DNA from 4 places in the Gracilibacillus sp. Marseille-QA3620 genome. Region 2 is predicted to be linked to each of the others. Evidence: predicted binding sites of a transcription regulator. Region 2 holds the regulator's gene; each other region holds the start of a gene.
The links. Region 2 encodes LexA, which represses DNA repair genes until DNA is damaged. Its sites were predicted from a motif close to CGAACATATGTTCG; they were not measured.

Region 1: the regulator LexA is predicted to act here: its motif matches at 4,323-4,336, upstream of recA (recombinase RecA).
Region 3: the regulator LexA is predicted to act here: its motif matches at 3,728-3,741, upstream of ACY8DX_RS13505 (Y-family DNA polymerase).
Region 4: the regulator LexA is predicted to act here: its motif matches at 2,697-2,710, upstream of uvrB (excinuclease ABC subunit UvrB).

The regions. Positions count from the first base shown of each region.
Region 1 is NZ_CM143102.1:1,555,840-1,563,696, forward strand. It holds gene ymfI (elongation factor P 5-aminopentanone reductase) at 1-275, shown strand, start outside; gene ACY8DX_RS07855 (DUF3388 domain-containing protein) at 387-1,178, shown strand; gene ACY8DX_RS07860 (helix-turn-helix domain-containing protein) at 1,206-2,102, shown strand; gene pgsA (CDP-diacylglycerol--glycerol-3-phosphate 3-phosphatidyltransferase) at 2,200-2,772, shown strand; gene ACY8DX_RS07870 (competence/damage-inducible protein A) at 2,816-4,054, shown strand; gene recA (recombinase RecA) at 4,438-5,490, shown strand; gene rny (ribonuclease Y) at 5,866-7,425, shown strand; gene ACY8DX_RS07885 (TIGR00282 family metallophosphoesterase) at 7,536-7,857, shown strand, end outside.
Region 2 is NZ_CM143102.1:1,979,774-1,987,630, reverse strand. It holds gene tkt (transketolase) at 1-920, opposite strand, end outside; gene ACY8DX_RS10095 (DUF896 domain-containing protein) at 1,064-1,294, opposite strand; gene ACY8DX_RS10090 (YneB family resolvase-like protein) at 1,371-2,021, opposite strand; gene yneA (cell division suppressor protein YneA) at 2,111-2,428, opposite strand; gene lexA (transcriptional repressor LexA) at 2,593-3,219, shown strand; gene ACY8DX_RS10075 (nucleotidyltransferase domain-containing protein) at 3,365-4,075, opposite strand; gene ACY8DX_RS10070 (GNAT family N-acetyltransferase) at 4,072-4,656, opposite strand; gene ACY8DX_RS10065 (DEAD/DEAH box helicase) at 4,898-7,375, opposite strand; gene ACY8DX_RS10060 (MarR family winged helix-turn-helix transcriptional regulator) at 7,633-7,857, shown strand, end outside.
Region 3 is NZ_CM143102.1:2,663,811-2,671,667, reverse strand. It holds gene ACY8DX_RS13540 (HAD family hydrolase) at 1-198, shown strand, start outside; gene ACY8DX_RS13535 (HIT family protein) at 235-594, shown strand; gene ACY8DX_RS13530 (inner-membrane translocator) at 641-955, shown strand; gene ACY8DX_RS13525 (hypothetical protein) at 1,250-1,378, shown strand; gene ACY8DX_RS13520 (DUF2871 domain-containing protein) at 1,513-1,947, opposite strand; gene ACY8DX_RS13515 (alpha/beta hydrolase) at 2,036-2,977, opposite strand; gene ACY8DX_RS13510 (NUDIX hydrolase) at 3,173-3,625, opposite strand; gene ACY8DX_RS13505 (Y-family DNA polymerase) at 3,805-5,061, shown strand; gene ACY8DX_RS13500 (YolD-like family protein) at 5,079-5,426, shown strand; gene ACY8DX_RS13495 (hypothetical protein) at 5,690-5,905, shown strand; gene ACY8DX_RS13490 (iron-sulfur cluster biosynthesis family protein) at 6,011-6,334, shown strand; gene ACY8DX_RS13485 (family 10 glycosylhydrolase) at 6,377-7,857, opposite strand, start outside.
Region 4 is NZ_CM143102.1:3,812,467-3,820,323, reverse strand. It holds gene ACY8DX_RS19245 (glycoside hydrolase family 15 protein) at 1-1,039, opposite strand, end outside; gene srtB (class B sortase) at 1,557-2,294, shown strand; gene ACY8DX_RS19235 (CsbA family protein) at 2,374-2,607, shown strand; gene uvrB (excinuclease ABC subunit UvrB) at 2,814-4,793, shown strand; gene uvrA (excinuclease ABC subunit UvrA) at 4,801-7,668, shown strand.

The DNA of each region.
Region 1 (7,857 bases), 420 kb from region 2:
TTAAAGGCGGGCAGAATACGTTCGTGAAGGCACTGGCAAAAGAAGTGGCTCCCTCAGGGATTCGAGTAAATGCCGTATCACCGGGTGCGATTTCAACACCGATGCTTGCTCATTTTGACGAGGACGAATTGAGCGAATTGGCTGAAGAAATTCCAATGGGAAGACTTGGTCGTCCTGAGGAGGTAGCGGGTGCGGTATCCTTCCTGCTATCAGAGGATGCTGCCTATATGACAGGGCAGGTTTTGTCTGTGAATGGGGGATGGAGCACAGCCTAAAATGTCAGATTGGTTTTTTTACTTTTCAGTCCACTGGAAATCAGATATGATTAGACTTAAGGAAAATATTGAGGGAATTTGTCAAATGATTTTTCCTTTGGAGGGGACGAAATGGAGAAGAAAGAATGGTATTTTGAGTACGAGATTCAAATTAACCGTCCCGGTCTGCTAGGGGACATTTCGTCATTGTTGGGGATGCTTTCCATTAATATCGTAACAATCAACGGTGTTGATGAAGGACGGAGGGGCATGCTCCTTCTCGCGAAAGATCATCGTCAAATCGAGAGGCTCGAATCAATTTTAAATACAATGGACACGATAAAGGTAACGAAATTGAGAGAACCAAAGCTGAGAGACCGCTTAGCTGTCAGACACGGCCGGTACATACAACGTGACGCGGATGACCGCAAAACCTTCCGTTTTGAACGGGAGGATTTAGGGCTGCTTGTAGATTTCATGGCAGAGCTCTTTAAGCAGGAAGGACATAAAATGATTGGCATCCGGGGTATGCCGCGTGTTGGAAAGACCGAATCGATTGTAGCGGCAAGCGTGTGTGCCAATAAGCGCTGGCTGTTTGTGTCCTCGACCCTGCTAAAACAAACCGTGCGCAATCAATTGATTGAGGATGAGTACAACGAAAACAATTTATTTATTTTAGATGGAATCGTATCGACAAGAAGAGCTAATGAAAAGCATTGGCAGCTTGTCCGGGAAATTATGAGGCTTGATGCAATCAAAGTGATTGAACACCCAGATGTATTTATACAAAATTCTGAGTATACGATGAATGATTTTGATTATATTATTGAACTCCGCAATGACCCAAATGAGGTCATCACCTATGAGACTGTCAATAATCAGCCTCTTTTTGGTGAATCAGAATTTGGTTCGTTTGAATTTTAAGAACTATAGTGAGTAGAAGGTGTTTAAATGACTGAACTAGGAAAAATATTAAAAGAAGCTCGTGAAGCCAAGGGGCTGTCATTGGATGATTTACAGCAAATCACCAAAATACAGAAGCGGTATTTAGTTGGAATTGAAGAGGGAAACTATGACATGATGCCGGGCAAGTTCTACGTCCGTGCCTTCATTAAACAATATGCAGAAGCGGTTGGCTTGGATGCGGAGCAATTATTTGCAGAGCATCAGACGGATATTCCAAAGGCAGTCCAGCAGGAGGAAGTTCCACAAAATCTTTCTCGTGTTCAATCCAAAAAGTCAACATCAATCGCTGTTCAGGACTCTAAATGGGTTGACCTTCTTCCGAAGATTTTGATTGCCGTTGTCCTAATCGCCGTTGCTGCGGTGATCTATTATTTCGTGGCCAAGGCAATCAGCAATAACGATGGAAGCGAAACGCCAAATGAAAGCAACCAGCAGGTTCAGGTTGAACAAGGAAAAAACAATGCTCCTGATACAGAGGAGAAGGCAACAGAGGAAACAACAGAAGACGAGAAGCCAGCAAAAGAAGATGAGGCGGATTCTGAGGATGATAAAGAGAATGAAGCAGCTGCCGGTGAGCTCAAACTAGCCTCTTCAAGCGGTAATTCCTCCACATATGAATTATCGAATGCTGACGAGTTTAAGGTATCTGTCAAATCTACAGGCGAGACGTGGGTTACTGTGAGGGATTCAAACGGAAAGACGCTGTTTAATAATATGATTACAGCCGACAATCCTCAGGAATTTGACCAAACAGACGACACCAAAATCACCTTGAATATTGGACGCTCAACAGATACAGAAGTATATGTCAATGATGAGAAAGTTGACTATGCATCAGATTCCATCGTTCAAAACATTACCATTAATTACACGAAGGAATAACCGCAGGAGGTCATCAATGGTGATGGCCTTCTCATCTTTCCTTATACATAATAGGCAGGCATGCCAGGAAAATAAAAAGCAAAGTGAGGAACATCAAGTGAATTTACCAAATAAGATTACTGTATCAAGAATTTGTATGATTCCTATTTTCATCATCATCATGATGCTTGATTGGGGAGTTTGGACAATCAACGGAGTAGAGCTTCCAATCGCTCATTTTGTCGGTGCCCTGATTTTCATTATTGCCTCAACGACAGACTGGGTTGATGGATACTACGCTAGAAAGCATAACCTCGTTACCAACCTTGGAAAGTTTCTGGATCCTTTAGCGGACAAGCTGCTCGTATCTGCCGCTTTAATTATCCTAGTTGATTTGCATGCAGCGCCTGCATGGATTGTCATTTTAATTATCAGTCGTGAATTTGCTGTAACCGGCCTGCGTCTTATTTTGGCCGGTGGAGGAGAAGTCGTTGCTGCCAACCAGCTGGGCAAGATCAAAACATGGACACAGATTATTGCCATCTCAGCTTTGCTGCTTCATAATCTGCCGTTTGAATGGATTTCATTTCCGTTTGCTGACCTTGCCCTTTATGTAGCTTTATTCTTTACAATTTGGTCTGGGTGGGACTACTTTGCAAAGAATAAACATGCGTTTTCAAATTCAAAATAAGGGTATCATTCCCATATAATTCGCTGAATGGAAGGTGTATGGAATGAATGCTGAGATTATAGGCGTGGGTTCAGAATTGCTGCTTGGCCAGATTGCCAATACAAATGCGCAATTTATCTCCAAAGGCTTAGCAGAGATTGGTGTGAATGTTTATTTCCACACAGTGGTAGGAGATAATCAAGAACGATTGAGACAAGCCATTGAGACAGCGGAGCAGAGAGCTGACCTGATTATATACACGGGAGGCCTTGGACCGACCAAGGATGATTTGACGAAGGAAACCGTTGCTGAATACATAGGGAAGACCTTGATTACAGATCATAAATCAATGGAGAACATTGAAGATTACTTTGCGAAGGTCGGACGCCCGATGACGGAGAATAACCGCAAGCAGGCTCTCGTGATCGAGGGCTCTGAAATCCTGCCTAATAATCACGGTATGGCTCCTGGGATGGCCGTTTCTCATGGGAATATTATTCATGTGCTTCTTCCCGGGCCGCCAAGCGAAATGCAGCCGATGTATAAAGATTACTTAGAGCCATTTCTTTTGAAGGATATGGGAAGAAGGGAGCGGATTGAATCAAGAGTTCTCCGCTTTTTCGGAATCGGGGAATCCCAGCTTGAAACCGATATCGAGGATCTTCTTGATGCACAAACGAATCCGACCATTGCCCCTTTGGCGGCGAATGGAGAGGTTACCCTTCGAATTACGGCCAAGCATGAAACAGCTGCGGGGGCTGAGGAGCTGATTAAGAAGGCGGAAGAGGAGATTCTCAGCCGTACAGGGCAATATTTCTATGGGTATAATGATACGACGCTCATGAAAGAAGCCATCGCCTTATTGAAGGAACGTGAATGGACAATCTCTGCAGCGGAAAGCCTGACAGGAGGCATGTTCCAGGAAGAGCTCACACGAATTCCTGGAGCGGGTCTCATCTTGAAAGGCGGGATTGTCTGCTATACGAATGAAGCTAAGCAAAAACTCCTTCAAATTAAAGAATCAACCATTAACGAGCATGGAGTTGTCAGTGAGGCATGTGCAATCGAGATGGCCGAAAACATCAAAAAACTGCTTGGCTCTGATGTCGGCATCAGTTTTACTGGAGTAGCAGGCCCGGATGAACTGGAAGGAAATCCGGTTGGGACTGTCTATATAGGCCTCTCTCTGCCAGGCAGAAAGCCTTTCGCCAAGAAATTAAACCTTGGCGGAATGCGTGAAGGAAACCGGGTACGCAGTGTGAAATATGGCTGTCACTTCTTGGTGCATGAGCTGAAACAATAAGCAGGAATTGATTGATTATGAAGGCTCCCCGAGCGCAGCTTAGGATCGCCTCCGACTGAAACGAAAATCAACCCGTAAGATTAACAGAGCTATTGTGAAAAGGGACTTAGAAGATGCTTCTTAGTTCCTTTTCTTTTTGTCTGCTGCAATGTTTCTTATTGTTTCTTAATCAAGTAAAATGAACATTCAGTTCATTTTTTGCTGGGAAAAGACAAATATATATAGGGAATATCGCCTTTTCAGCCTATATTGCTGGACGAAAACTATGCGAATAAATGTTCGGTTTTTACTTGGCAAATGGACGTGGATGAGGTATAGTATAGATATGTACTAACAAGATTATAGGCAATTGTTTTCATATAGATATGGGGAGGAAATAAATAGTGAGTGATCGTCAAGCTGCGCTGGATATGGCGCTAAAACAAATCGAGAAGCAATTTGGTAAAGGTTCAGTCATGAAATTAGGAGAAAGAGCTGACAGAAAGGTATCGACCATCCCAAGTGGTTCCTTAACCTTGGATGCGGCTCTTGGTGTCGGCGGATATCCGCGGGGAAGAATCATTGAAATCTACGGACCAGAGAGTTCTGGTAAGACAACAGTTGCTTTGCATGCAATTGCTGAAGTTCAGGCTCAAGGCGGACAAGCAGCATTTATCGATGCTGAGCATGCACTAGACCCTGCTTATGCACAAAAGCTTGGGGTAAATATTGATGAATTATTGCTTTCACAGCCAGACACAGGCGAACAAGCGCTTGAGATTGCTGAAGCTTTAGTACGAAGCGGGGCAGTTGATATTATCGTTGTTGACTCCGTTGCGGCTCTTGTTCCAAAAGCAGAGATTGAAGGAGAGATGGGTGACGCTCACGTTGGTTTGCAAGCGCGCTTAATGTCTCAAGCTTTGCGTAAATTATCAGGGGCAATCAACAAATCTAATACGATTGCCATCTTCATCAACCAAATCCGTGAGAAGGTCGGAGTTATGTTCGGAAACCCTGAAACAACTCCTGGCGGACGTGCGCTTAAATTCTACTCTACAATTCGACTTGAAGTAAGACGTGCTGAGCAGCTGAAACAAGGCAATGATATCGTCGGAAATAGAACGAAGATCAAGATTGTCAAGAACAAGGTTGCGCCGCCATTCCGTGTGGCTGAAGTAGACATCATGTATGGAGAAGGAATTTCAAGAGAAGGAGAAGTCATTGATATTGGCTCAGAGCTGGATGTCGTTCAAAAGAGCGGTTCTTGGTATGCGTATAATAACGAACGCCTTGGACAAGGCCGTGAGAACGCCAAGCTATTCCTGAAGGAAAATCCAGATATCCGTGCGGAGATTACACAAAAAATCCGTGCAGAATATGGCTTAGACACTGATGCAACTATTGAAGCATCTCGAGAAGATGATGAAGCACTAGATGGTTTCGACCTTTCAGAATAAGGAATTACTGTGAAAGAGGCAGCCGATTTTTGGCGCCTCTTTTTTACCATCAGTAATTTAAGAGGGGTGCAAGAATAGAGCTGTCTTATTGAATCAGCGTAATTTTGTTTTCACAAATTTGAAAAGATGGAAATATCATGGAAAGAAACGATTGAGTGAATATAATTTCTTTATTTTCGGAAAATGAGCCTGAGTCGCGTTCTGACTTGCTCTTGACAACAAATTTTCATAACTTTACAATAGAAATGTATTAATTTCTTTTTAAAAGACATGCGTGATATTAATGATGCTGTATATTTTAAAAGCGATGTACAAGCAAGAGTGAAAATGTAGTAAAAGAGATTAAAAAAGATTATAGCAAGAGGAGGTGTATTGATGGATCCAATCACTATCATCTCCATTTTGCTTGGCCTAATTGTTGGTGCAGTTGTTGGCTATTTGTTAAGAAAATCCATAGCGGAATCCAAAATTTCCGGTGCAACAAATGCGGCTGAAAAAATTATTGAAGACGCAAAACGGGAAGCGGATGCCTTGAAGAAGGAATCCCTTTTGGAAGCAAAGGATGAAATTCATAAACTTCGGACTGATGCTGAAAAGGAGGTTCGTGAAAGACGAGCTGAATTACAGAGACAGGAAAACCGAATTCTGCAAAAAGAAGAGAATCTTGACCGCAAAGCGGATTCACAGGATAAACGTGAATCTGTTCTTGAGAAAAAGGAAGATTCTCTAAACCAAAGACAACAGCATATTGAACAGATGGAAAGCAAAGTGGATGAGATAATTCGAGCTCAGCAATCTGAACTTGAACGAATTTCGAGCCTGACTAGAGAAGAAGCAAAATCCATCATCCTTGATCGGGTAGAAAAGGATCTTTCACATGACATCGCGGTCATGATTAAAGAAAGTGAAAACCGAGCGAAGGAAGAGGCGGACAAAAAAGCGCGTGAAATCTTGTCACTTGCCATTCAGCGTTGTGCTGCTGACCATGTCGCAGAAACGACGGTTTCAGTCGTCAATCTGCCTAATGATGAGATGAAGGGCCGGATTATCGGACGTGAAGGGCGAAATATTCGTACGCTCGAGACGCTTACAGGGATCGATTTAATCATCGATGATACACCTGAAGCTGTTATTTTGTCAGGTTTCGATCCAATCCGTCGGGAAACAGCAAGGCTTGCCCTTGAAAAGCTTGTTCAGGACGGACGTATCCATCCAGCACGTATTGAAGAAATGGTGGATAAAGCCAGAAGAGAAGTGGATGAGCATATCCGCGAGATTGGGGAGCAAACCACATTTGAAGTGGGTGTTCATGGCTTGCATCCGGATTTAATTAAAATCTTGGGCCGCCTTCGTTATCGTACGAGCTATGGTCAAAACGTGCTTAAGCATTCCATGGAGGTTGCCTATCTTTCCGGTCTTATGGCCGCGGAGCTGGGTCAGGATGTTACCCTAGCTAAACGTGCGGGCTTACTTCATGATATTGGGAAAGCAATTGACCATGAAGTGGAAGGAAGTCACGTTGAGATTGGAGTCGAGCTGGCGACGAAATATAAGGAGCATCCGGTTGTCATCAATAGTATTGCTTCCCATCATGGAGACACAGAACCACAATCGATTATTGCGATTCTTGTCGCGGCAGCTGATGCATTATCAGCAGCTCGTCCTGGTGCGAGAAGCGAGACGCTGGAAAATTATATTCGCCGTCTTGAGAAACTCGAAGATATCTCAGAATCTTATGAGGGTGTTGAGCGATCATTTGCTATCCAAGCTGGACGTGAAGTGCGAATTATGGTCAAGCCTGAAAGCATTGACGATTTAGAAGCGCATCGACTGGCGCGGGATATCCGCAAACGGATAGAGGATGAGTTGGATTACCCAGGACATATCAAGGTAACCGTTATTCGTGAAACAAGAGCAGTTGAATATGCAAAATAAAGCGGTGATTTTCACCGCTTTATTTTTTTGAATAAGCCCTTAGGTTAAGCTTAGTCTTTTGTGAGATGCTAGAGCTAAAGCAACCGAGGTTAAGAAAGGAATTCAAGCAAATGAGGTTATTATTTATCGGCGATGTTGTCGGTTCGCCGGGAAGAAATATGGTAAAAGAATATCTTGGAAAACTGAAGGATAAATACCGTCCGCAATTTGTCATTATCAATGGTGAGAACGCAGCAGCAGGTCGGGGAATCACAGAGAAGATATACAAGGAATTACTCGAGTATGGTGCAAATATGATCACACTTGGTAATCATTCTTGGGATAACCGAGATATCTTTGAATTTATCGGTGAGGCGAAATACTTAGTTCGCCCAGCGAATTTCCCAGAAGGAACACCTGGGTCAGGACTTAAATTCATTAAGATGAATCAAT
Region 2 (7,857 bases):
TTAGCGCCTGTTTCAATAACTGTATCTTTGAATGTCTCATATACTTCTTCAGGTACATAGAAGTCTTCTTCGAATGTCCATTTATAGTATTCTTTCGTCAGCTTCATTTCATCTTCGCCAAGCGGAGCGCCATGAACGGCAGATTTACCGGATTTATTCGGTGCTCCATAACCAATGACTGTTTTGACTTCAATCATAGTTGGACGATCAAGATCTGTTTTTGCCTCTTCCAGCGCTTTGGCAATCTCACTCAAATCATTGCCGTCTTCTACACGGATATATTGCCAGCCATACGCCTTAAAGCGGTCCGCTACGCTTTCAGAGAAGCTCATGCTCAATTCCCCATCAAGGGAGATGTCATTTGAATCATATAGAACGACTAAACGGCCAAGCTTCAAGTGTGCAGCCAATGAAGCTGCTTCTGCAGATACGCCTTCCATTAAGTCGCCATCTCCACAGATGCTGTATGTATAATGGTCGACTACTTCATAGTTCTCTTTGTTGTAAGTTGCGGCTAAATGACGTTCAGCCATTGCCATCCCAACAGCCATTGCAATCCCTTGCCCTAGTGGACCAGTCGTTGCTTCAACCCCGCGAGTGTGGCCATATTCCGGGTGGCCAGGTGTTTTAGAATCCCATTGACGGAAATTCTTGATTTCTTCCATATCAAGTCCATATCCGGATAAGTGAAGAAGACTGTATAAAAGCATGGATCCGTGCCCTGCAGATAACACAAAACGGTCACGGTTGAACCATTCTGGATTATTTGGATTATGGTTCATGAAACGAGTCCATAATGTGTAGGCCATAGGCGCAGCGCCCATCGGCATCCCTGGGTGACCAGAATTGGCTTTTTCGATTGCATCAATTGAAAGTGTACGAATAGCTGTAATCGCTAATTGATCCTTTTCAGTAAACATAGTCAGTCTACATCCTTTCCGATTAACATACTTCAGTCTTACTATAAATGAAACAAAGTTATATTGACAACATTATTTACCCAATTCTACAGAATTGACAAAAATTTCAACGAAGAGTGGAAGCTCCTACTATCTCTTACCCATTAATGAAGTCTTTTATTGCGGATTTGCTTAACCTTTTCCGGTGTCACGTCATTTCCTTCTGGGTCAATGATGGTTACTCCCTCAATTGTCTTTCTCATGGAAGCACGGAAAGCCTCTAAATATTCAGCGCGCAGCAAGGATTGTTCCTTCGCTTCCTCTGTTGTAAGGCTGCCTTCCTTCGCCTTCTTGGATAATTCATTAATTCGATTAATTTTGCTTTTTGGCAGCATGTATATTGCTCCTTTTCCTAAAAAATCAATTACTGACATCGTATAGAAAAACCGACACTATTTCAAGAAGTATCTATTATACATGCTTTTGTTTTTCGGCATGCTCCGCATAGCGGCGATGAACCGTTGCTTTTGAGACCTCATAGCCTCTGCGATTTAAATTCTCCGTAATCTCGGCAAATGTCAGCCCTTTGATTCTTAGGGCGATAATCTCTTGGATTGGGACCTCTGAACGCTCCCTGCCGCCGCCGACATGCTGATTCGACAAATTCTTGGCAGGGTTGTAGCCATTCTCTATAGCCCGCTTCATCCCCCTGCGAATCTTGCTGTTTTGCAGCTTGCGCTGATATTCCTCAACAATGCTGATGATCTGCAGGAGCATGGCATCTGTTTCAGACACTTCAAGCTCACCGTTATGTGTCACGGTATATAGCTTAATGCCCTCCTTATAGATGCAGTGCATCAAGGCAATCTTCGCGTTCCCCCGGCCTAGCCGTGTTTCATCCTGAATAAGAAGCCCTTCTATTTCTTTATTGCGCATTTGCTCGAGCAGGACCAGGATTCCCTCCCTCTCCAAGTCATAGCCGCTCGCCTGCTCCTTCTCAATCGTGACGACCTCAAAGCCTTTCATTGCGGCAAGCTGGGTTAATTCCTGCTCCTGTCTATCAAGAGAGGTCTCCTGTGTGCTCTTTTCTGTACTGACCCTGCAGTAAATTCCAACCTTCATTTCTCTCACCATTCTCTATAATTTCTTCCTGAGATATGCATGGAAGGCCGGAACGAATGCCCCGGCCTTCACTAGTCTCATTATAGCGTTTATTCTTTATTTGAGTCTGCCAAATGCAGGATATCCGCATTCTTTTCAATCGGAAGGATAATCGTTTGGCCTTCTTTAATGTGGGTAGTTTGAAGTTCATTAGCCTCTCGAACCCATTTGACAAATTCCGTCGTAGACATATTCGCATCCTCGTACTGCTCTGCCATAGCCCATAACGTATCTCCGCTCTCAACCGTCACTTTCATATATTGATCATCGCTCTTTTCAAAATTCGTGACAGTCGCCAATAAAATCAAAAGAAAAAGTCCAACCGTAAAAATGATGGTATATGAGTAAGAAGACCAAACGTGTTTCATATGTAAAAATCCCTCCACAAAATAAGAATATATGTTCGCCTTTCGTAAATTCAGTATAAACCGAACAAATGTTTCGTGTCAACAAGAAAAATCGAACTTATGTTTGTACTAGTGTTCCCCTCATGATATAATAACGACAAAGATCAGATAAAGAGGTGCGGGAGATGACAACAAAACTATCAAAGCGACAGCAAGATATTTTACTATACATTAAAGAAGAAGTTCGGACGAAGGGGTATCCGCCTTCCGTAAGGGAGATTGGGGAAGCAGTCGGACTTGCCTCAAGCTCAACCGTTCACGGACACTTAGCTCGGCTGGAAAGCAAGGGACTCATTCGACGTGACCCAACGAAACCGCGTGCCATTGAGATTCTTGATATGGATCCGCATGATCATATTCCAAAAGCAAACTCCGTTAGTGTTCCTCTTATTGGTAAGGTTACAGCAGGACAGCCTATCACCGCGATCGAGAACATTGAGGAGTACTTCCCACTACCTGAGCATATGGCACCGGCAGATGAGAACGTGTTCATGCTTGAAATCATGGGAGACAGTATGATTGAAGCCGGCATCCTTGACGGCGACTATGTGATCGTCCGCCAGCAGCATACAGCCAACAACGGCGAGATTGTCGTCGCTATGACAGAGGATGACGAGGCAACCGTTAAACGTTTCTTTAAGGAAGAGAATCATTTCCGCTTACAGCCGGAGAACTCTATGCTAGACCCCATTATCCTTCAAAATGTCAGCATTTTAGGAAAAGTCATCGGCCTATACAGAAATATTCACTAATCAAGAGCCAGCCTATTAAACGGCTGGTTTTTTCCTTCAGTTGCTAGATTCTTAGTAGACTATATGAATGTTTACTAGAGTTTATGCAGCATAACCGCACAAAAAAATGCTTGAGATAAGCTCAAGCAATGTGCTTCTTCCTATTCTATTTTCCTAGTGAAAAACCCTCGAACAGCCTTCCGCCATACGGTTCAAGTATACTGGCTGCTGCCCTTTCAATCGGTTTCGTGTCATCCGTTTTATAGAAATAATCAAAAGCTTCCATAAAACCATCCGCCAATTCTTTATCATACTGGGACAAAGAGCGAATCATCCATTTAGATGAGCCCGTCCATTGCCTATTTGTCCTAAGCACAAACTCGCTCAATCGTTCAGCCAGACTCCCAGCGATAAAGATGCGTTCCCCTCGATTTTGACTTCCTATTAAATCATCCAATAGATCTGTGATAAAATACCGCTTGTATGTAATCGTATCCTGTGTCCACACCTCTGGGCCATTCATTAGCAATGCCTTTGCCTCTTCCTGAATCTTCATCAACGCTCCCATATCCTTCAACACCGTTCCCTCAGCTATCATTCGCGGCAAGGAAGCCCTTCCGTCCCGGCAATCACGCTCGAAATAAATCTGATAAGAGGTCAAATTATGGACAAATACCTCAATGGGCCAGCCAAAATCGATGAATGACTCACGATAGGAGTGCTGGAGACGGTCATCAAAAACGATGATATCCAAATCCGATGTCTCTGTCACTTCCCCGCGAGCTGCGCTGCCGGACAGGATTGCTCCGTGACAATCCGGGAAATATTTCTCGATAATCCTCATAGAAGCGCTTAACGGGTCCAGTCGTTTATTCATTTCTTTCTCCCTCCGCCTCTAGCATCGTACTCCTCTCGCAAAATGGAATACAGCTTCAAGTCATGATGTTTTCCCTTAGCGAACAACCCTTTCCGAATAATGCCTTCATAGCTCATCCCAGCTTTCTGCATCACCCGCTCAGAGCCTGCATTTTCTGTAGAGCATCGAGCCTGGATACGCACTAAATCCATTTCCTCAAATCCAAACTCAATCACTTTTTTTGCTGCCTCTGTCGTGATGCCTTTTCCCCAGTAATCACGTGATAGGACATAGCCAATCTCCCCCACTCGGTTACGAATGTCCCATGAGATGAAATCGATTGTCCCAATCAGCTTGCCGTTCTCTTTCCATTCCATTCCCCATGGAGCGAGTTCCTTATTCTCATATTTCCCTAAGGAAAACTCCATAAATTCTCGGGTATCTTTCAATGATTGATGCGTGTTCCACGTCACGTATTTCGTGACCTTAGGGTCAGAGCCATACTCAAACACATCTTGCGCGTCGTCCTTCGTCAGCTTTCTCAATAACAGCCGTTCCGTTTCTAAAGCAGGAAATGAACCGAACACATCCTCCACCTTCACTGCCCACACCTCACCCTCTTTTCTCTCATTATAAAATATTTTTGAAAAAACCGAAAAAAGCAGCACCCACAAAATTCATGGAATGCTGCTTTTTGTTTATCCCGCATTTACGGACCGTAAAACTCCCACTAACCTGCAGGATCATCGAGATGCTTTCGTGAGAGGTCAACTGTCCATAAAAGCCCAATTGGCTCAACTAACCATCCACGGGGGAAAAACACTCACGGATGGTCGTTTCACTTTATCTAAAGTTTCTGCCCCGATAATGATGCCTTTGCAGCAGCCTGTCATCATAACAGGATTGGCAAATATTATAGGGGTACTCACCAGGCAGTGACTTGCCGCATGATCGGCATTTCTTCTGATATTTCTTCACATCTGTCCGGAGCTTTGAGTGAGCACGTGTACTGATTTCTTCCCGGATCCGCTCCCAATAATAGGCCTCCGTTTTCCGTCCCAGCCGGTAAAGGAACAATAAATGAAGGCCGATGGATTTATAGGAAAGCTCCAATTCATCCAGTGTATCCTGCTTCATAATGGGCTCTGGCAGGTCTGAGTTATGAATGACGGCCTTCATGTTGGCCATCCATTGCCGCACCAATGCTGGTTCATTGCTTGAGAACGGAAGATGCAGGAATCCGTATAAATCACTTGGCGAGAACCGTCGTTCAATATCGGTGTTTCGGATATGCTCATACAACTCCCGTTCCTGAGTCAGCGGCGCCTTCTTCGTCCCATGTGGATTTTTGAATTCTCCCCATAGGTAGAAGAAATGCTCAAGGGAAGAATGATAGCGGGCAAACCGGTCAAACACCTGCTGGGTCGGGGCAATCGTGAAGGTATTGATCGACTTATCCTCATCCTCTAAAAGTCTTGTCATGACGTCAATTTGCGAGGTAAAGGCAACCAAACCGACGTTGTAGAGACCCTTCCTGCCGGCACGTCCAGCTAGCTGCTTTACTTCCTGGGAGGTGAGCATCCTTCTTCTCGTTCCGTCAAATTTCTCGTTTTCAAGGAAGACGACACGGCGGATTGGCAGGTTTAATCCCATTCCGATGGCATCCGTTGAAACGATGACCTTTGATTCCTTATCAATGAATCGCTTCATCTGCTTAGCCCTTGTCTCAGGGGGCATGCTTCCGTAGATGATGCTGACCTTATGACCGTCCCTTTCCAGTCGGGAGGCTGTCTGGAGCACCTTCGCGCGTGAGAAGACAATCAAGGCATCCCCTTGCTTCACATGAGACAGCTTAAACGGTTTTTCCTCCACCTTAAGAGGGACATTCCGGTGATATTCATGCAGCTCCACATCATTTCCCTCAAGCATGTTCAATAGCATCTTTTTCGCGCTATGGCTTCCAATGATATGGACCTCCCTCGCATGAGCCTTTTGAATGGCACGGTACCAGGAGAAACCACGGTCTTTATCGGCAATCATCTGCGCCTCATCTATGACCATCACGTCATAATAATCCTTCTCATGGAACATCTCGACTGTGCAGGAGAAGTGAGTCGCATCCTCCATATGCTTCTCCTCTTCCCCAGTCTTCAGGGCACAGGAAATACCCTCGCTTCTTAACGCCTCATAGACCTCGAGCGCGAGAAGCCTCAATGGAGCCAAATAAATACCAGTAGGTGCGGCCTTCATCTGTTTCAATGCCTGATATGTCTTGCCGGTATTCGTTTCTCCGATATGAAGCACATACCGCGTATTTTGATAAATGGAGGTCCGGTATTCCTTGCCGAAGATGTCCTCCAGCTGTCGGTTCTTTTCCTCCTCCAGCCTTCTTTGCTCCGCAAGCTCTTCGGCCCGTTTGCGCTCTCGGTTTTCCGCCTGCTCGTGATACAGCCGGTAATGGGTCTCATACTGAAAGGGAATCGCCGCCGCTTCCAGCAGCTCATTTACCTGCTCCTGTTCGAGTTCCTCCTGGAATTCCCATTCTAACTCCTCAATCCTACCGCCAATCAGCTGCCATATAAGATGGCGGCTGATTTTCTCACCGCTTAGCAGCTCGTACTGTTCCTTCAATTCATCTGGCAGACTGTTTTGAATAGCTGGAATGATTCTCTCATAGGTCAGCCTTCCAATGAATGCCTCCAGTTCAAAATCCTCAAGCACCCATTCACCGTCGCTTCGCTGAATATCCAGGTGAAAAAGATCAGCGAGCGTCTTTGCCCCATGAAGATTTGCCTTTGGAATCCCCTCCAGCTCAAACGCTAAATGCTTTGCCACATCCGCTCGCAGGAAGATGTATAATTTCATCCGTGCCTGCATTAAACTATCCAGCATACTATCCTTTAAGATGCGGGTCTCGAAGTATTCCTTCTGCTTCTTCACCTTCACATCCTCATATAATTCATCCCATAAATGCGGGGATTGTTTAAAATAATCAACGACCCAATTATGCAGATCAAATGTACGGTAGCCATCAAGCTCCTGTTCAATCAGCTTATTGATGCCTTTTTTGGATAAGCCGTCTGCTGACAAACCACGGCTCTCCAAAAATCGGAGCTTCTCATACCGGTTCATGCGCTGGACAGTCTTGCTCTTCCAGGCCAATCGCCAAATTTGCTCAAAGCGGCCGCCGGTATAACGCATATACTCATCGAACGTAGGCTTTTCATCCGTTTGTTCGAAATAAAGATATAGATCATTCAGTACATCATTCTTTGCTTTTTCTACGGCAGCGATGTACCCTTTTTCCAAAATATCCACCATTCAGTACTCCCATCAACATATTACTTCTTCTATATAGGTATCATTATATACAGAAGTCACAGGAAAAATCGAAATTTGTTTTTGTTTACATAATATTTTTACGGTTTGGAATGGAAGCTCAAAAGATACTTCGATTCCAAACCGTACTGCTTCATTTCGTTAACCCAAGAAATGCGACGATAGAATTGAAGGTAGTTGACAGATTATATAGCTAGCTATATAATTCCGAAAGATGCTTTTATAAGTGAGGTGCTATAATGAAGAATTCCCAAAAAGAGCCTATTGTTCTTACACATGTGAAAATGATTGAGCATCTTGTGAAACGAATTGGAGATGAACATCTAAAGCAGATTGGCTTAACGAAAAGTCAGGCAGATGTCATTATATTACTTGCGCATGAATCAGATAAAGTGTTCCGGCAGCGTGATATTGAGCGTGCCTTGAATTATTCGAATCCGACTGTAACAGGCTTATTAAACCGG
Region 3 (7,857 bases), 680 kb from region 2:
TCTCCGCATGAATGTGTATTTGTCGGTGACCATCCACTCAATGATGTGAGGGCCGCTCAAAAGGCAGGAATGAAGACCATTTGGAAAAGAGACGCTAATTGGCAAGAGCCTGAAGCAGGCATCTTCATCAATGATTTAGTCGAAATTCCGCTTCTTGTCGAAAAACTAAGAGGAAATGAAGCAGGAGATGTCGTATAAAGTAGAGAATCCAAAAATGATGAAGGAGTGGGTAGCATGGCGAATGGAGTAGAGGATTTCTATTGTGATGAAGTGCTGAACGGAAAGACAGAGGTTGAGAAGGTATGGGAGACGGAAGACACCTTGGCATTTTACCATACACGTCCGTTTTATGAAGTACATATCGTCGTCATTCCAAAAAAGCATATTGTGTCATTGGTTGACGTCAAACCAGAGGAGAAGGATTTAATGATTGATCTATTCTCGGTGATTCAGATAGTATCAAAGCAAGTAAATGATGAATATGGAGCCTGTACGGTATCAACAAACATCGGTGAATATCAAAGCAATAAGCATATGCATTGGCATGTGCATTATGGGGACCGCATTAAATTGGTGGATGGGACTTGGTGCTGAAGGGGGCAGCTTATTCAACTATCGATATTGAAAAGGGGAAAATCTCATGGATTATTTAATTCTGGCTCTTTTTATCCTCATTTTAATATCACTTACTATCATTTCCTTTGTATTGTTTAAAAAGAAAAAAGTAAATCTTATGGTATCAGGGATCATAATTATGCTACTTGGTCCGGTGATTGGATTTTCAAGCGGTGCATTATTTCTCCATTTCTATGATTGGAGTTCTGGCGGTACTGGGGAAGGCGCAGGCTTTGGCGGGGCTATATTAGGACTTGTCACAATCGCTAATGGGGTTCTTATTTTCTTGATTGGAATGATTGGGTGGATGCTAACCTTATTTCGGAAAATAACAAATTGAGAAGAACAAGTGAAGCTGCTTCCTTTCTGGAAGCAGCTTTTGCATGCAAACTATAGGTTAGCCTGGCTGTTTTCATAAATTGATTATTTTTGAAAATAACAAGAGAGTTTCAGAAGAATATGGTAATATAGTTTTAGAATATAGTCGGGAGGCCGTTAGCTTATGGAAACGATAGCTCTTTTATCAATCATTCCTCTATTGATCAATTTAGGAATACTTGTTTTTGCCATTTACCCCGCATTAACGGACAGTAAGACTCCCGTATAAAGCGCTTAAGCAAATCAAGAAGTATGGGTGGTAGATCAACTGTCCGTAAAAGCCCGATTGGTTCAACTAACCATCAGCGGGGATGAGCTGATGGAAGTTTCACTTTATGTCACCATAACCATCTTAAAGCTATTCAAACAAAAAATGAATATTTAAAGGAAATTCGTGATGAATGGAAGAAAAATAATCGTGCCAATCAACTCTAAGACCCAATGAAAGATGAACCTTTCAAGAAGAATATGGATAAAAAAACCAGGGACGTTCCAATGTGAACATCCCTGGTTTTTGTTTTAAGCGGCAGGCTTCAAGAGGCGATTCTTTAGAATCAGGACAAAAAGAACGAGTCCGATGGACATGATAATATGTCCCATACCTGAAATTCCTGAGACAGAGGCATTCAGCCCTGATGACAAAACGAGACTGCCCTTCAGCTCAAGAACAGAAAGAACGCCTCTTACGGTCATGGCCGCCGTGGAGACACCTAGTCCGATATGATAGGTGATGAAGAAGAATTGGAATAGGTCATCCTTTGTAATCTCACTTATTTTTTCAAATAAGAGGGCAGCTAAAAAGAATAGAAAACCTAAGGAAAAAAGATGGCCATGCACCTTGCCGAGCGCGGTCGTTTCATAAATGCCGTTCAGCTTCGTAAATTCCCTGAAGAATAGGCCGCTGATTAGCGCGAGGGCCATATAAGTAACAGCAGAATAGTAAAGCTTTTTCATAACTTCTCCTTCTTTCTTTTTTTAATACTATTTTAACATAATATTAGAAACAAAGAGAAAAAGCCGCCCTTTTGGGACGGCCTGATCGTTAATTCATGTATAGATTTAAGAACTCTGTCACTTTTTTCTCATAGGTTTCCGGGTTTGCATCATAGGCATTGCCATGCTCAGCGCCGGGTACGATGTAAAGCTCCTTTTCTCCATTCGCTGCTTCATACAGCTCATAAACCATCTCCACTGGTACAAAGGTGTCATCTTCACCGTGGATGAAGAAAATCGGCAGGGATGTCTTCTTGATTTGTTCAAGCGCGGAGGCCTCCTCAAAGGAATAGCCGGCACGCAGCTTTGTCAGCATACTGGTGCTTTGGATCAGCGGGAAGCTTGGCAGTCCGTACATTTCGCCCATTTGGTAACTGAGGATATCAAGTGCGGATGTGTAGCCGCAGTCTGCGATTACTGCCTTTACTTGTTCAGGAAGCTCCTCGCCGCTTGTCATCATGACGGTCGCGCTTCCCATCGAAACGCCGTGAAGGGCAATTTCGCTCTTATCCCCGTTTCGCTCGATCACATAGTCAATCCACTGGGCATAATCCTTACGCTCATGCCAGCCGAAGCCGATATAATCGCCCTCGCTCTTTCCATGCCCGCGTGCATCGGGCATTAACACATTGTAGCCAAGCACCTCATGGTAATACTTCGCATAGGCAAACATGCCAGTGGCCCGACCAGAGTAGCCGTGTGCAATAATGACGGTTTGATTCGTTTCCTTCTCTGCAGGTAAATAATAGCCTGCTAGAGTAAGGTTATCGTAGGAGGTGATTTCTACCTCTTCAAAGCTGACCGCTTTTGCCCATTTTTTTGCCTCTGTCTGCAAGGTTTTTGGAGTCGAGACAGCAAGGTTCGGGTCAGAGTTCAAGAAATCCTTCTCCGCACGCTGTACCGCTACATTGTAGAAATAAAAGCTCGCAACAATAATCCCGGCGATAACCAGGGCGAGGATGATGGAGATGATGATGATGGTTTTCTTCATTGCAATGTCTTTTTGTCCTCCTGTGTTTTCTTAGTATAGTAGATTAGAAAAATGAGCTTGTATAGGCTTCCTCGGAAATTTCAAATAATTGCTAAAAGGGCACGAAAAGAGGCGTAATCAGGAGGTCAATTGCACATTTGCAGTCCTTCTAGTTTAATCCTTTTATAATATTAAAATAATGAAATGAGCTGTAAGCTATTCTTGCTTCTCGATAAACCGCTTGATGATGGGCAAATCAGGCGGACTGATTTGCTCCGGCAAACAATCGAGCGCGAAGAAGCGGAGGGCGGCAACCTCTTCCGTTTGCGGCTTCAGTCTCCCCTTATATGTTCGGCAAAGAAAGGCGGCAATGACATTGTATACTTCATCGCCATGCGGGTATGTATAGTGGAACTCCTCTCCAGAGAACAGCCCGAAGAACTCTAAATTATCTGCGGTTAGTCCGGTCTCTTCAAGCAATTCCCTGCCTGCTGCGTCCTCTAATGATTCCATTAACTCAAGCGATCCTCCTGACAGCCCCCAATGGCCATTATCTTGGCGGAGCTGCAGCAGGAGCCGGTCCTCTGAATCCAGGACAAGAACTGCTGTCCCAACCATTAAAAGCGGCCTGCTGCCGACAATCTTGCGTAATTCCATTATATACCCCATCATCAATCCCTCTTTCAAAACATTCTCTTTCACCAATATAATTCAATTTCTGCCCTGCTTGAAGTTTTTTGAAACAAATTGTAAATAAATTACCATTGAATGCGAACGTATATTCGCTTATGATTGTGGGTATAATGAATGCGAACATATATTCTGTTTTTGAAAAAGAGGGTCTTAGGATGGATTATAGCAAGTTGCCAAATGATTATGTGATGTGTATAGATATGAAAAGTTTCTTTGCGAGCTGCTCAGCTGTGATGATGGGACTCGACCCGCTTGAATGTTATTTAGCGGTGGTCGCCAATACGGACCGGAGCGGGTCAGTCGTTCTCGCTTCTTCTCCGAAGATGAAGAAGGAATTCGGCATTAAGACGGGTTCAAGGCTGTATGAGATTCCGAATGATCCGCGAATTCAACTGGTCAATCCTAGTATGTCCACTTATTTGCGAATCTCGACGGAAATAAGTCGATTGTTCAATCGGTATGTACCGAAGGACTCCATCCATACATATAGTGTGGATGAAAGCTTCCTGAAGGTGAACGGAACAGGACGGCTATGGGGAGATATTTGGGAAATTGCGGAGAAAATCCGGGATGAGATTGACCGGGAGTTTCAGCTGCCATGCGCAGTGGGCATCGGCCCGAACATGCTGATGGCAAAGCTGTGCCTCGACCTTGAGGCGAAGAAGAAGGGCATTGCGGCTTGGGGATATGAGGACGTCCAGACAAAGCTGTGGCCAATCTCCCCGCTGAGCGAAATGTGGGGAATCGGCAAGCCGCTTGAGCGCAAGTTGAATGCGATGGGTATTTTCTCAGTCGGACAGCTTGCCCGCTACGACCTCGCTGCTCTGGAGAAGAAATTCGGTATTATGGGCAATCAGCTTTACCATCATGCCTGGGGAATTGACTTATCTGATATAGGCGCCCCGATCATGGAAGGGCAGGTCAGCTTTGGCAAGGGCCAGGTCTTATTGCGCGATTATAAAGAACGGGAAGAGATCAAGCATGTGATATTGGAAATGTGCGAAGAGGTAGCCAGGAGGACCCGCCAAAGCGGAATGGCCGGGCGGACGGTCAGCCTTGGCGTTTACTACAGCAAGGATGAATTCGGCGGCGGCTTTCACCGTTCCATCACAAGGGAGATGCCGACCAATATTACGATGGATATTTATGAAATGTGCCTCCTCTTGTTCGAGAAATTCTATACCGGCAAGACGGTTCGAAAGCTGTCCATTACGCTCTCAAATGTAACGCCTGACCAGGAAATGCAGATTAGTCTTTTTGACCAGGATGGCTGGCGCAGGAGAGAGCTTGGCTTTGTTATGGACCGCATGCGCCGTAAGTATGGATCAGATGCCATCCTGCGGGCTGTTTCCTATACCGCGGCAGGCACGGCTAAGCAGAGAAGTACATTGGTCGGCGGACATAAAGCATAAGTTTGGAGGGACATCAGATGATTCGGGACCGAGGGAAAATCAAATGGACATCATTAATGCTGCCTGAGCATGTCTCCCTGCTGCGGGAATGGGCCCAGGAGGACAGCTATGAAATGAGAAATGAACTGGATGAACAGAAGATAGAGGAGATCAATCAAATCATTGCAGAAGCGATGGAATACGGGACAGCTGTGCGCATCACCTATTATAAAACTAATGCTCGCCGGTACGAGTCGGTGGAAGGGTACATTCACTTCTGCAATGACCAGGCGAGGAAGCTGCATATAGCCGGAGAAGGCGGCGAGATCTATTTCGTACCATATGCGGAATTGACGGATGTCCAATTGATTGGCGAAACAAGGTAAGCATAGTGGAAATCCGGCATAGAATAGAAGGATGAGAAGGAAATGGACGTCACGCAATGGAAATTTGAACAAAAAGGGGGAATCTGCAGAAAAAATCCTATAATTAGACAAAATCCCCGATAATAGTATACTATAATTATAGTAAGACCATGCTATCTTAAGGAAGCTGGTTAACTATCGGCAATAAAGAGAAAAAATGCCGCTACCTGTGATTCTCGAAGGCTAGTCAAGGGATAACACAATAAAAAGGGGTATAGGATAAAATGGAAAAAGAAAAATATAGTACGATCTATGAAGCACCATACGGAATGGTCATCGGAGAACTCAAAAAAGAGATGACGAAACAAGATGCTGTAGCGCTTGGACAGCGGTATTGTGAAGAACACGGCTTTAAATATAAAGGCACATACAATGGCGACGAAGCTGTTGCAGCCTTACAGAACCTAATCGAAAAACATAGAGCGACCAAATTGCATTAATGATAAAACGCTTTCATTTTTTGTGGGGGCATGGCGGTATTCAGACGGAATGCCGCTTTTTTGTGTCAATAGGGCAAGATAAGCATGGAAGAAGGAGGTCGTGGAATGGAAATTACATGGACAGAGCGTGCAATTGAAAAAGTGAACGAGCAGCTTGAAGGAAGAGAAGGATATTTCCTCCTGAAATATGAAACGGAAGGCTGCGGCTGCGTCATGAGCGGTGTATGGAATCTGTTTGTTGAGAGTGAGGTGCCGGATGGTGTGAAGCTGTGGGAAACGAATGTGTATCCGGTTTACATTAACCCGAACCACGAGGTTTTCTTGGATGAGTTGCTCATCATTGATTACACGGACGGGGCCCGGACGTTCCAGCTGAAAAGCCCAAATCAATACTTGAATCCGATGATGTCATGCAGGATTGGGGTATAATAGAGAAATAAACGCTGCCGATAGATACCGGCAGCGTTTATTTTATTTCCCGATAACAGTCATATTCCGCACCTTTCCTGCCTTTATGATGACGGGATAAGCAGGAGATTTATGCTGTTTGTCAGCGATTTTGATTACATAGGCCCCAGGCTTTAGGCCGCTGAGGCCGAACCAGCCGTTCCCATCGGTCTTAATGGTTTTCTTAAATCCTTTTGCTCCCTTTATTTCTAAAACAGCATCTGAAAGGTCCTGTTTTTTGATTGTCCTTGCTTGTCCCATTAAATAGCCGCTTTTCGGCTTTGTTTTCCATTTCATTTCAGGGATTGCTGCTTTCTCAGGGAAGACAGCAGCCTGCTGCTCCGTCCCATTCACAAGAGCATCTAAAAAGGCACCGCGGGGCTCATTGTTCATATCAGTGACCGCATAGCTGTAATAGCTCACCCCGGCAAGCTTGCGTCCCTCCGCGTCTGGTGCGAGGGCGCGTCTTGTTTGGGCGAGTGTCGAATCAATTGAATTGAGGTAAGCAGCAGGGCCGGCCACAATCTGCCGGTTGAATTGATTGGTTTTCTGGAAGGAAATCCATTGATCATACCATTGTCTCTGGCTCTCGATATGTTCTCTGTCATAGTTCATCGGTATAGCTATATCAATAATTTCATCCCGAAGCCAGCCCTGCCAGTCCTGGAACACCTCGGTCATGGTGCGGGTATTATTGTACTCCTCCTGTGTTCTTGGACCTGCTCCCCAAGCGATGGTGGCGCAGGATACCTTGACATGAGGATTTACGGCAATCGCCTTTAGATAAACTTTTCTGACGAGGGAGTTAATTTGCTCCCTTCTCCAATCAGCCCAATCAGGGTCAGTTGGTTCCGGTATCATGTCTGTTTGGAATGCCTCCTGATAGCGCTCGATGCTCGTTGGGTTATATCCCCAATCTGTCCCCATATATCGGGCTAAATCGAGGTGAATTCCGTCAACGTCGTATTGCTTCACGACATTCACATACTGTTCCACCGTATAGTCCAATGCATCAGGATGGCCTGGGTCAAGTACATAATCTGCCCCGGAGCGCATCGCTCCATCCTTATTCGTCATCAGCCAGAAGTCGTCTCCCTCGGCAGACGGACCATGGGTGTTAAAAACATGATCAGGGCTTGCAGGCGGGGTGAGGGAATTCCAAATCGGCAAAGTGGCTAACCAGGCATGAACCTCAATGCCCCTTGCGTGTGCTTTCGTAATTAAATCCTCCAAAACATCAAAGTCTTGCTGTAAGGCAGGATCCTGAGTCCTCGGCTCCAGCGCTTTGTTGAAATAGGCATCGCCTCTTCGGCGAACCTGCACAATGACCGCATTCGCGTTAGCGGCCTCCACATCCTCAATCAACTGGTCCACTTGGGCCTCTGTTTTAAATCCATCATGAAAGGCATCCACCCAAAAGGCGCGGAATTCACCTTGGACGGTTTCAGCAGACGCAGGGGAAGGGAGCAATCCTGAAAGCATCAAAAGGAAGGCAAAGAGAAGAA
Region 4 (7,857 bases), 1.8 Mb from region 2:
AATAATGGCGGTGCTCCCAAGAGCCGTTGTCCTCCTGTAAGGAGCAGGCAAAGCGGAAAAAGTGGCGCACGCGCTCATGGTAGCCGGCTCTGGCATAGGCTGTTGCCGTATAGGCAGCATCTCTTCCCCAGCAATAAGCATAGCCGCCAGAGTAGGCATACTCCTCATCCACCTCTGGAGCCGCAATGAATCCCCCGTTCCTATTATTCATGAGATGGAACATTAAGAGGGAACGCTCATACAAATGTTTGCCTCGTTCATCTTTAAACTCAACTGGATTTGCTTCCTTCAAGTACTGATGCCAATACTCGACCGTTTGATTGTACAGCTCATCAAAGGTAGAGTGCTTCGCTTGTCTTAAATTCTTTAAGGCTTCTTTGCCTCCCATGCCGGCTGCGATGTAAAGCGTGATGGAATGCTCCCCGTTAGCCGGGATATGAATGGGACCGTATTCAATTCCGGCAGAAGAGCGATTAGCAATGCGTTTTCCAGGGAGATAACCATCATTGGTTTCCTTAAAGGTAGCTCCGCACTGATATTTCTTCACAGGCGTGTCTGAACCAATCGCGAATCCATATTCGCGGTGGTAGTGGACAAAGCTGTCGGTCGCCTCATCAAACATAACCGTTTGATAACGGCGTTTCTCATCAATCATGAAATCGCTATAGACAACAAAGTCAAGATTTTGCGGATAATCAGAGATATTTCGGAATGTGAAGTGGCGGATGTACACATCCTGATCGGGGACAACAAAGTCAAGCTGCCTGATACTCAAGCCAACTTCTCCGAGGGTTGAAACCGTTTCTAATATATTAGTGCCGCTAATGTAGGCCTGCTGATGCTTCCATACATTATCGTGCAGGAAAAACGTCTTGATGGATCCTTCTATTCCACGGATGCCTGTGTAAAACAAATTTAAATGCTGAGGAAAGTCAATATTCGGCCATGTGATACGTTGAGCCTGCCCGTCCTTTGTTAATGAGACGAGCATACTTGAATTTCCGATAATCGCTTCCGTAATATACGGCTTCTTTTCCATACTTATCCCCCTCTATGTTGAAACACACAGTACATCAGTTTATCGTTACAAAGATTACCATGTCAACTAATAAACAGATTAATTAGAAAAGTGAGTTAATGAGTTACCAATCCTCTTTAAGTATGAAAATCATATAAAGATGATAGGTGAAATGCGAGAATGCGCTGCCGATTATAATACCCGTTTGGATGGCAGATAAACGTGCTGGACAGAAATGGATAGAAAAAGAGGGTGAGAGCTTCTATATTGAAAGGAACTATTAAGGATCATGTTAATAGTAGAATACCGCCAGTTAACGTTTCAGGCGGTTGACTCCTTCAGGACTAGCGACAGGGGTGAGCCCGCAGATGCATAGAGCACTTGAGGATGCTCCCTGCAACAAAAATCAACATTTTTTAAATGAACAGAGCCGTTTAAGAAGAAGCTGCGTTTAAATTCATTGATAAGCTTTTGGACAAAGTGGTAAGTAAGTATGATAATTTTATTATATTAATATAACTTAAAGGAGTGTAAATTCATGAAGAAGCCAAAGAGAACTCTACTTATTTTCATTATAAAGAGTATTTTACTAGCTGCTTTTTTATTCTCAGGATATATTCTTTGTGACTATCTGATTGAGCTGTATCAGCTGAAAAACACACAAGGCGCAATGGCCGATATTTATGATCAATCGGTAGCAAAGGAGAGCGATGCTGGAGAACAGGAATTTACACTCGAACACCTTCAAGAAGTTAATGAGGACATTGTCGGCTGGATATCCATTGAAGGAACCTCGATTCATTATCCTGTTGCGCAGGCAGATGATAATGAATATTACTTAACACATTCCGTTTATAAGGAGGAATCCTCTGCTGGAACCATCTTTATGGATTATCGGAATTGTCCTGCGCCATTAGGGAGCCATACGGTGCTTTATGGTCATAATATGAGGAATGGAACCATGTTCCGTGATTTGACTTCCTATAAGAAGGAAGCTTTTTGCAAGGAGAATCCGTATGTGACGTACAGCAATAAGGACGGTATCAGTAAATGGGAAGTATTCTCGGCTTATGTGACAGGTGCGGATGATAATTATATAGAAACGGATTTCCGTTCAGAGGGTGAATTTGGACAATTCCTCGAAAGGATTTCCGCGAAATCTCTCTATCATACAGGCTGCCAGGTGGAGCGGACAGATAAAGTAATAACTCTATCAACCTGCAGCTATGAGTTTGATGATGCAAGAATGGTTGTGCATGCGAAATTGATTGAGTAGAAATGTAATTTATTTGTAGGTGTGGGAAAACATTGTATAATAGAAGGAGTGATTGTGCACGAACGAAAGGAGTGCTTTGATGAAGATATTAGCAGCCTTGCTGGCACCCGGTCTATTGGTTGTGCTGTTTTCAAGGGTTACATACAGCTATGTTGTTGGGTTGCTGTTGACGGTAGCCTTGATTGCCGCATCAGCTTATCGGGGGTTTACATCTTCCTGGCCTCTGATTATTGTAGATGCGTTCTCACTTACCGCTGGTTTCTGGTATTCAAAACGGATGATTGAACGGAATCGTGCCGCTAAAAGTGCGTGAATAATCGTAAGAGTCTTTCCTTCTGGAAGACTCTTTTCTTGCATTATTGGGCATAAATGAAGAATGATGGATACGCTGTTATATAAATACGAATGCTTGTTCGCTTTCCGGTGGTTTCTAACTAGGCTATTGTGGTAAACTATTCATACTAATAGATTGTTGTGGCGGACGCAGCCTCGCCAAGTTCAATGAAGGGGGCATATGGAGTGAAGAGAGAATTTGAGCTGGTTTCCAAGTATTCACCAGAGGGAGATCAACCGGAGGCAATCAAGAAACTTGTCAAGGGCATTAATGACGGAGTGAAGCATCAAACCCTCCTTGGTGCAACGGGAACCGGGAAGACATTTACGGTCTCCAATGTCATTAAAGAGGTTAATAAACCGACCTTAATTATTGCCCATAATAAGACACTCGCTGGACAGTTATACAGCGAGTTTAAGGAGTTTTTCCCGAATAATGCTGTCGAATATTTTGTCAGCTACTATGATTATTATCAGCCAGAGGCCTATGTCCCGCAGACAGATACCTTCATTGAGAAGGATGCGAGCATTAATGATGAGATTGATAAGCTGCGCCACTCGGCGACCTCGGCTCTTTTTGAACGGAATGATGTCATCATTATTGCCAGTGTTTCCTGCATCTATGGACTCGGTTCTCCGGAGGAATACAGGGAGATGGTCGTCTCCATAAGAAGCGGCATGGAGCTTGAACGGAATCAGCTGCTGCGCAGGCTGGTTGATATCCAATATGAACGAAATGATTTGAACTTCCACCGTGGAACATTCCGGGTAAGGGGAGATGTGGTAGAAATTTTCCCAGCCTCCAAGGATGAACACTGCATACGCATTGAATTCTTCGGTGATGAAATCGAACGGATTCGCGAGGTGGATGCCCTTACCGGAGAGATTCTTGGCGAACGTGAGCATGTCGCTATATTCCCGGCATCCCACTTCGTTACACGTGAGGAGAAGATGCGCATCGCTATTGAAAATATTGAGAAGGAACTCGAGGAGCAGCTTGCCCATTTCCGTGAGGAAGGGAAGCTTCTTGAGGCTCAGCGGCTGGAACAGAGAACAAGGTATGACCTGGAGATGATGCGTGAAATGGGCTTTTGCTCCGGTATTGAGAACTACTCGCGTCATTTGACCCTGCGTCCTGCAGGCTCGACACCATATACCTTGCTCGATTACTTCCCGGACGATTTCCTGATGGTCATTGATGAATCCCATGTGACAATTCCGCAAATCAGAGGAATGTTCAATGGGGACCGGGCTAGAAAAGAAGTACTTGTGAACCATGGGTTCCGTCTGCCTTCTGCTATGGATAACCGCCCTCTGCATTTCAAGGAATTTGAAGAGCATATCAATCAGATCGTTTATGTATCTGCTACCCCTGGACCATATGAGGAGGAGCATTCACCAGGTGTGATCGAGCAGATAATCCGTCCAACTGGTCTTCTGGACCCGAATGTTGATGTCCGTCCGATTGAAGGACAGATTGATGATCTGCTTGGTGAGATTAATGACCGCATTGCGAAGAATGAGCGGGTACTTGTGACAACATTGACGAAGAAGATGTCTGAGGACTTGACCGATTATTTGAAGGAGCTAGGCGTGAAGGTTCAGTACCTTCATTCGGAGATTAAAACACTCGAACGGATTGAGATCATCCGCGATCTCCGCCTCGGTAAATATGATGTGCTTATCGGCATCAATCTGCTCAGGGAGGGACTTGATATACCGGAAGTCTCCCTTGTTGCGATATTGGATGCGGATAAGGAAGGATTCCTGCGTTCTGAGCGTTCGCTTATCCAAACGATTGGGCGGGCGGCGCGTAATGCAAACGGTCATGTCATCATGTATGCGGACCGGATGACGAATTCCATGGAGATTGCCATCTCAGAGACGAAGCGGAGAAGGGCGATTCAGGAAGCCTATAATATTGAGCATGGCATTACACCGAAGACAATCCAGAAGGATATTCGGGATGTTATACGTGCCACGCAGGCAGCAGAAGCAGGGGAAGAGGAGCGTACGGCAAAACAATATGAGAACCTGTCTAAGAAAGATCGCCAGCAGGTTATCGCCCGTATGGAGAAAGAGATGAAGGATGCAGCCCGCGCCCTGGACTTTGAGCGTGCGGCTGAGCTTAGGGACTTGATATTAGAGCTGAAAGTGGAAGGATGAACAAAGGATGGCATTAGATAAAATCATTGTTAAAGGAGCAAGGGAGAATAATCTGAAGGATATCGATGTGACGATTCCGCGTGACCAATTGGTTGTTTTGACAGGACTCTCCGGCTCCGGTAAATCATCGCTCGCCTTTGATACGATTTATGCGGAAGGTCAGCGGCGCTATGTGGAGTCTTTGTCCGCTTATGCGCGGCAATTCCTTGGTCAAATGGATAAACCGGATGTGGACAGCATTGAAGGGCTGTCCCCTTCTATCTCCATTGACCAGAAAACGACGAGCCGCAACCCTCGTTCAACGGTGGCGACTGTAACGGAAATTTATGATTATATGAGGCTTTTGTATGCCCGGGTCGGAAAACCAATCTGTCCGAAGCATGGAATTGAAATTACCTCCCAAACCATTGAGCAGATGGTGGACCGAATATTAGAGTATCCGGAGCGGACGAAAATTCAGGTGCTTGCTCCTGCGGTGACAGGCAGAAAAGGGACTCATGCCAAGCTTCTTGAGGATATTAAGAAGCAAGGGTATGTAAGGGTCCGCATAGATAATGAAATGTATGATTTGGACGATAATATTGAGCTTAATAAGAATAAAACCCACTCTATCGAAGTGGTCATTGACCGGATAGTCGTGAAGGAGGGCATAGCATCACGACTATCTGATTCCCTTGAGTCAGCGCTTGCCATCGGACATGGGAAAGTCATGATTGATGTCATCGGCCAAGAGGAGCTTCTCTTCAGCGAACATCATTCCTGTCCATATTGCGGTTTCTCCATTGGTGAGCTGGAGCCGCGTATTTTCTCCTTTAATAGTCCATTCGGTGCTTGCCCGACCTGCGATGGACTTGGATATAAGCTGAAGGTTGACCGAGATGCGGTCATTCCAGATCCGGAATTGACGCTGCGCCAGCATGCGATTGCTCCTTGGCAGCCAACGAGCTCACAATATTATCCGAAGCTGCTTGAGTGTATTGCTGACCATTATGGCATTGATATGGATGTGCCGGTTTCTCAGCTAAGAGAGGATCAATTAGATAAGATTCTGTATGGTTCAGACGGAGAGAAAATTCATTTCCGCTATGAGAATGATTTCGGCCAAATTCGTGAGAATGATGTGGAGTTTGAAGGGGTGCTGAATAATGTGGAGCGCCGCTATAGGGAAACGACTTCAGATTATATCCGTGACCAGATGGAGAAATATATGGCCGAGCAGAAATGCCCGACGTGTAAAGGATACCGCTTGAAGAAAGAAAGCATGGCTGTTCTGGTAGACGGACGTCATATCGGCCAGGTGACTGAGCTTTCCATTCAGGATGCTTATAAATTCTTCGATGGCTTAAAGCTGTCAGATAAGGATATGAGCATCGGCCGATCTATTTTCCGAGAAATCAAAGAGCGGCTTGGGTTCCTCAATAATGTGGGGCTTGAATATTTAACACTGAGCAGGGCAGCCGGCACGCTTTCCGGCGGAGAAGCCCAGCGAATCCGCCTGGCTACTCAGATCGGATCCCGCTTGACGGGTGTTCTTTATATTCTGGACGAACCGTCTATCGGGCTTCATCAGCGTGACAATGATCGATTGATTGAGGCGCTGCGCAGCATGCGGGATATCGGGAACACGCTTATCGTTGTCGAGCATGATGAGGATACGATGCTTGCAGCTGATTACTTAATTGATGTTGGTCCTGGTGCCGGCTCACATGGTGGGCAAATTGTTGCTGCAGGTACCCCGGAGGAGGTCATGAAGAATCCGAATTCCTTAACCGGGCAATATCTATCAGGAGAGAAGTTCATTCCGCTTCCGCATGAACGCAGGCAAGGAAATGGGCAGAAGATTGAGATACGCGGAGCACGCGAGAATAATCTTCGCAATATCAATGTCTCCTTCCCGCTTGGAACATTTGTCGCGGTAACCGGTGTATCAGGCTCAGGTAAAAGTACGCTTGTGAATGGAATTCTTCATAAGGCATTGGCGCATAAGCTGCACCGAGCCAAGGCGAAGCCAGGCCTTCATAAGGAGATAAGAGGGATTGAGGCGCTTGAGAAGGTTATTGATATCGACCAATCTCCAATCGGCCGGACACCGCGCTCTAACCCGGCTACCTATACAGGGGTGTTTGATGATATTCGTGATGTATTTGCCTCCACGAATGAGGCGAAGGTGCGAGGCTATCAAAAGGGCCGCTTCAGCTTTAATGTAAAGGGCGGACGTTGTGAGGCCTGCCGTGGGGACGGTATTATCAAAATAGAGATGCATTTCCTGCCGGATGTTTATGTACCTTGTGAGGTTTGTCATGGCAAACGGTACAACCGTGAAACATTAGAGGTCACCTATAAAGGGAAGAGTATTTCTGATATCCTGGATATGACGGTCGATGAGGCCCTTCAATTCTTTGAAAACCTTCCGAAGATCAAGCGGAAGATTCAAACCATCCATGATGTGGGACTCGGATATATTAAGCTCGGGCAGCCGGCTACAACCTTATCTGGGGGAGAAGCCCAGCGGGTGAAATTAGCAAGTGAGCTTCATAGGCGCTCAAACGGACGTTCGCTCTATATTCTGGATGAGCCGACGACAGGGCTGCATGTGGAGGATATTTCCCATCTGCTGAAAGTATTGCAGAGACTCGTTGATAATGGGGATACTGTGCTGGTTATTGAGCATAACTTGGATGTCATCAAGGCAGCTGATTACTTGATTGACCTTGGTCCTGAGGGCGGCGAAAAGGGCGGAACCATTCTTGCATCCGGCACGCCTGAGCATATTGCAGAGACTCCAGAATCCTATACGGGTCAATATTTGAAGCCTATTCTTGAACGCGACCGCAAGCGGATGGAGGAAAGGCTGACGCAGAAGGCAGGTCAGTAACCAGACTTTGTTGGCCGGCTAATGGTCACCATGCACCATGATAAGAATACGGATGATTGCGTAAAGGAAAGGCGCGGGTATCAATTATGGGACGAATCGTCAGGTGATTGCTGCCCGTGCCTCTCTTTTCCTTGAAAATAGGCATTTGTGGAAACCTTTCTTGTTGTTAATCGTACATGTTAGAAGGAA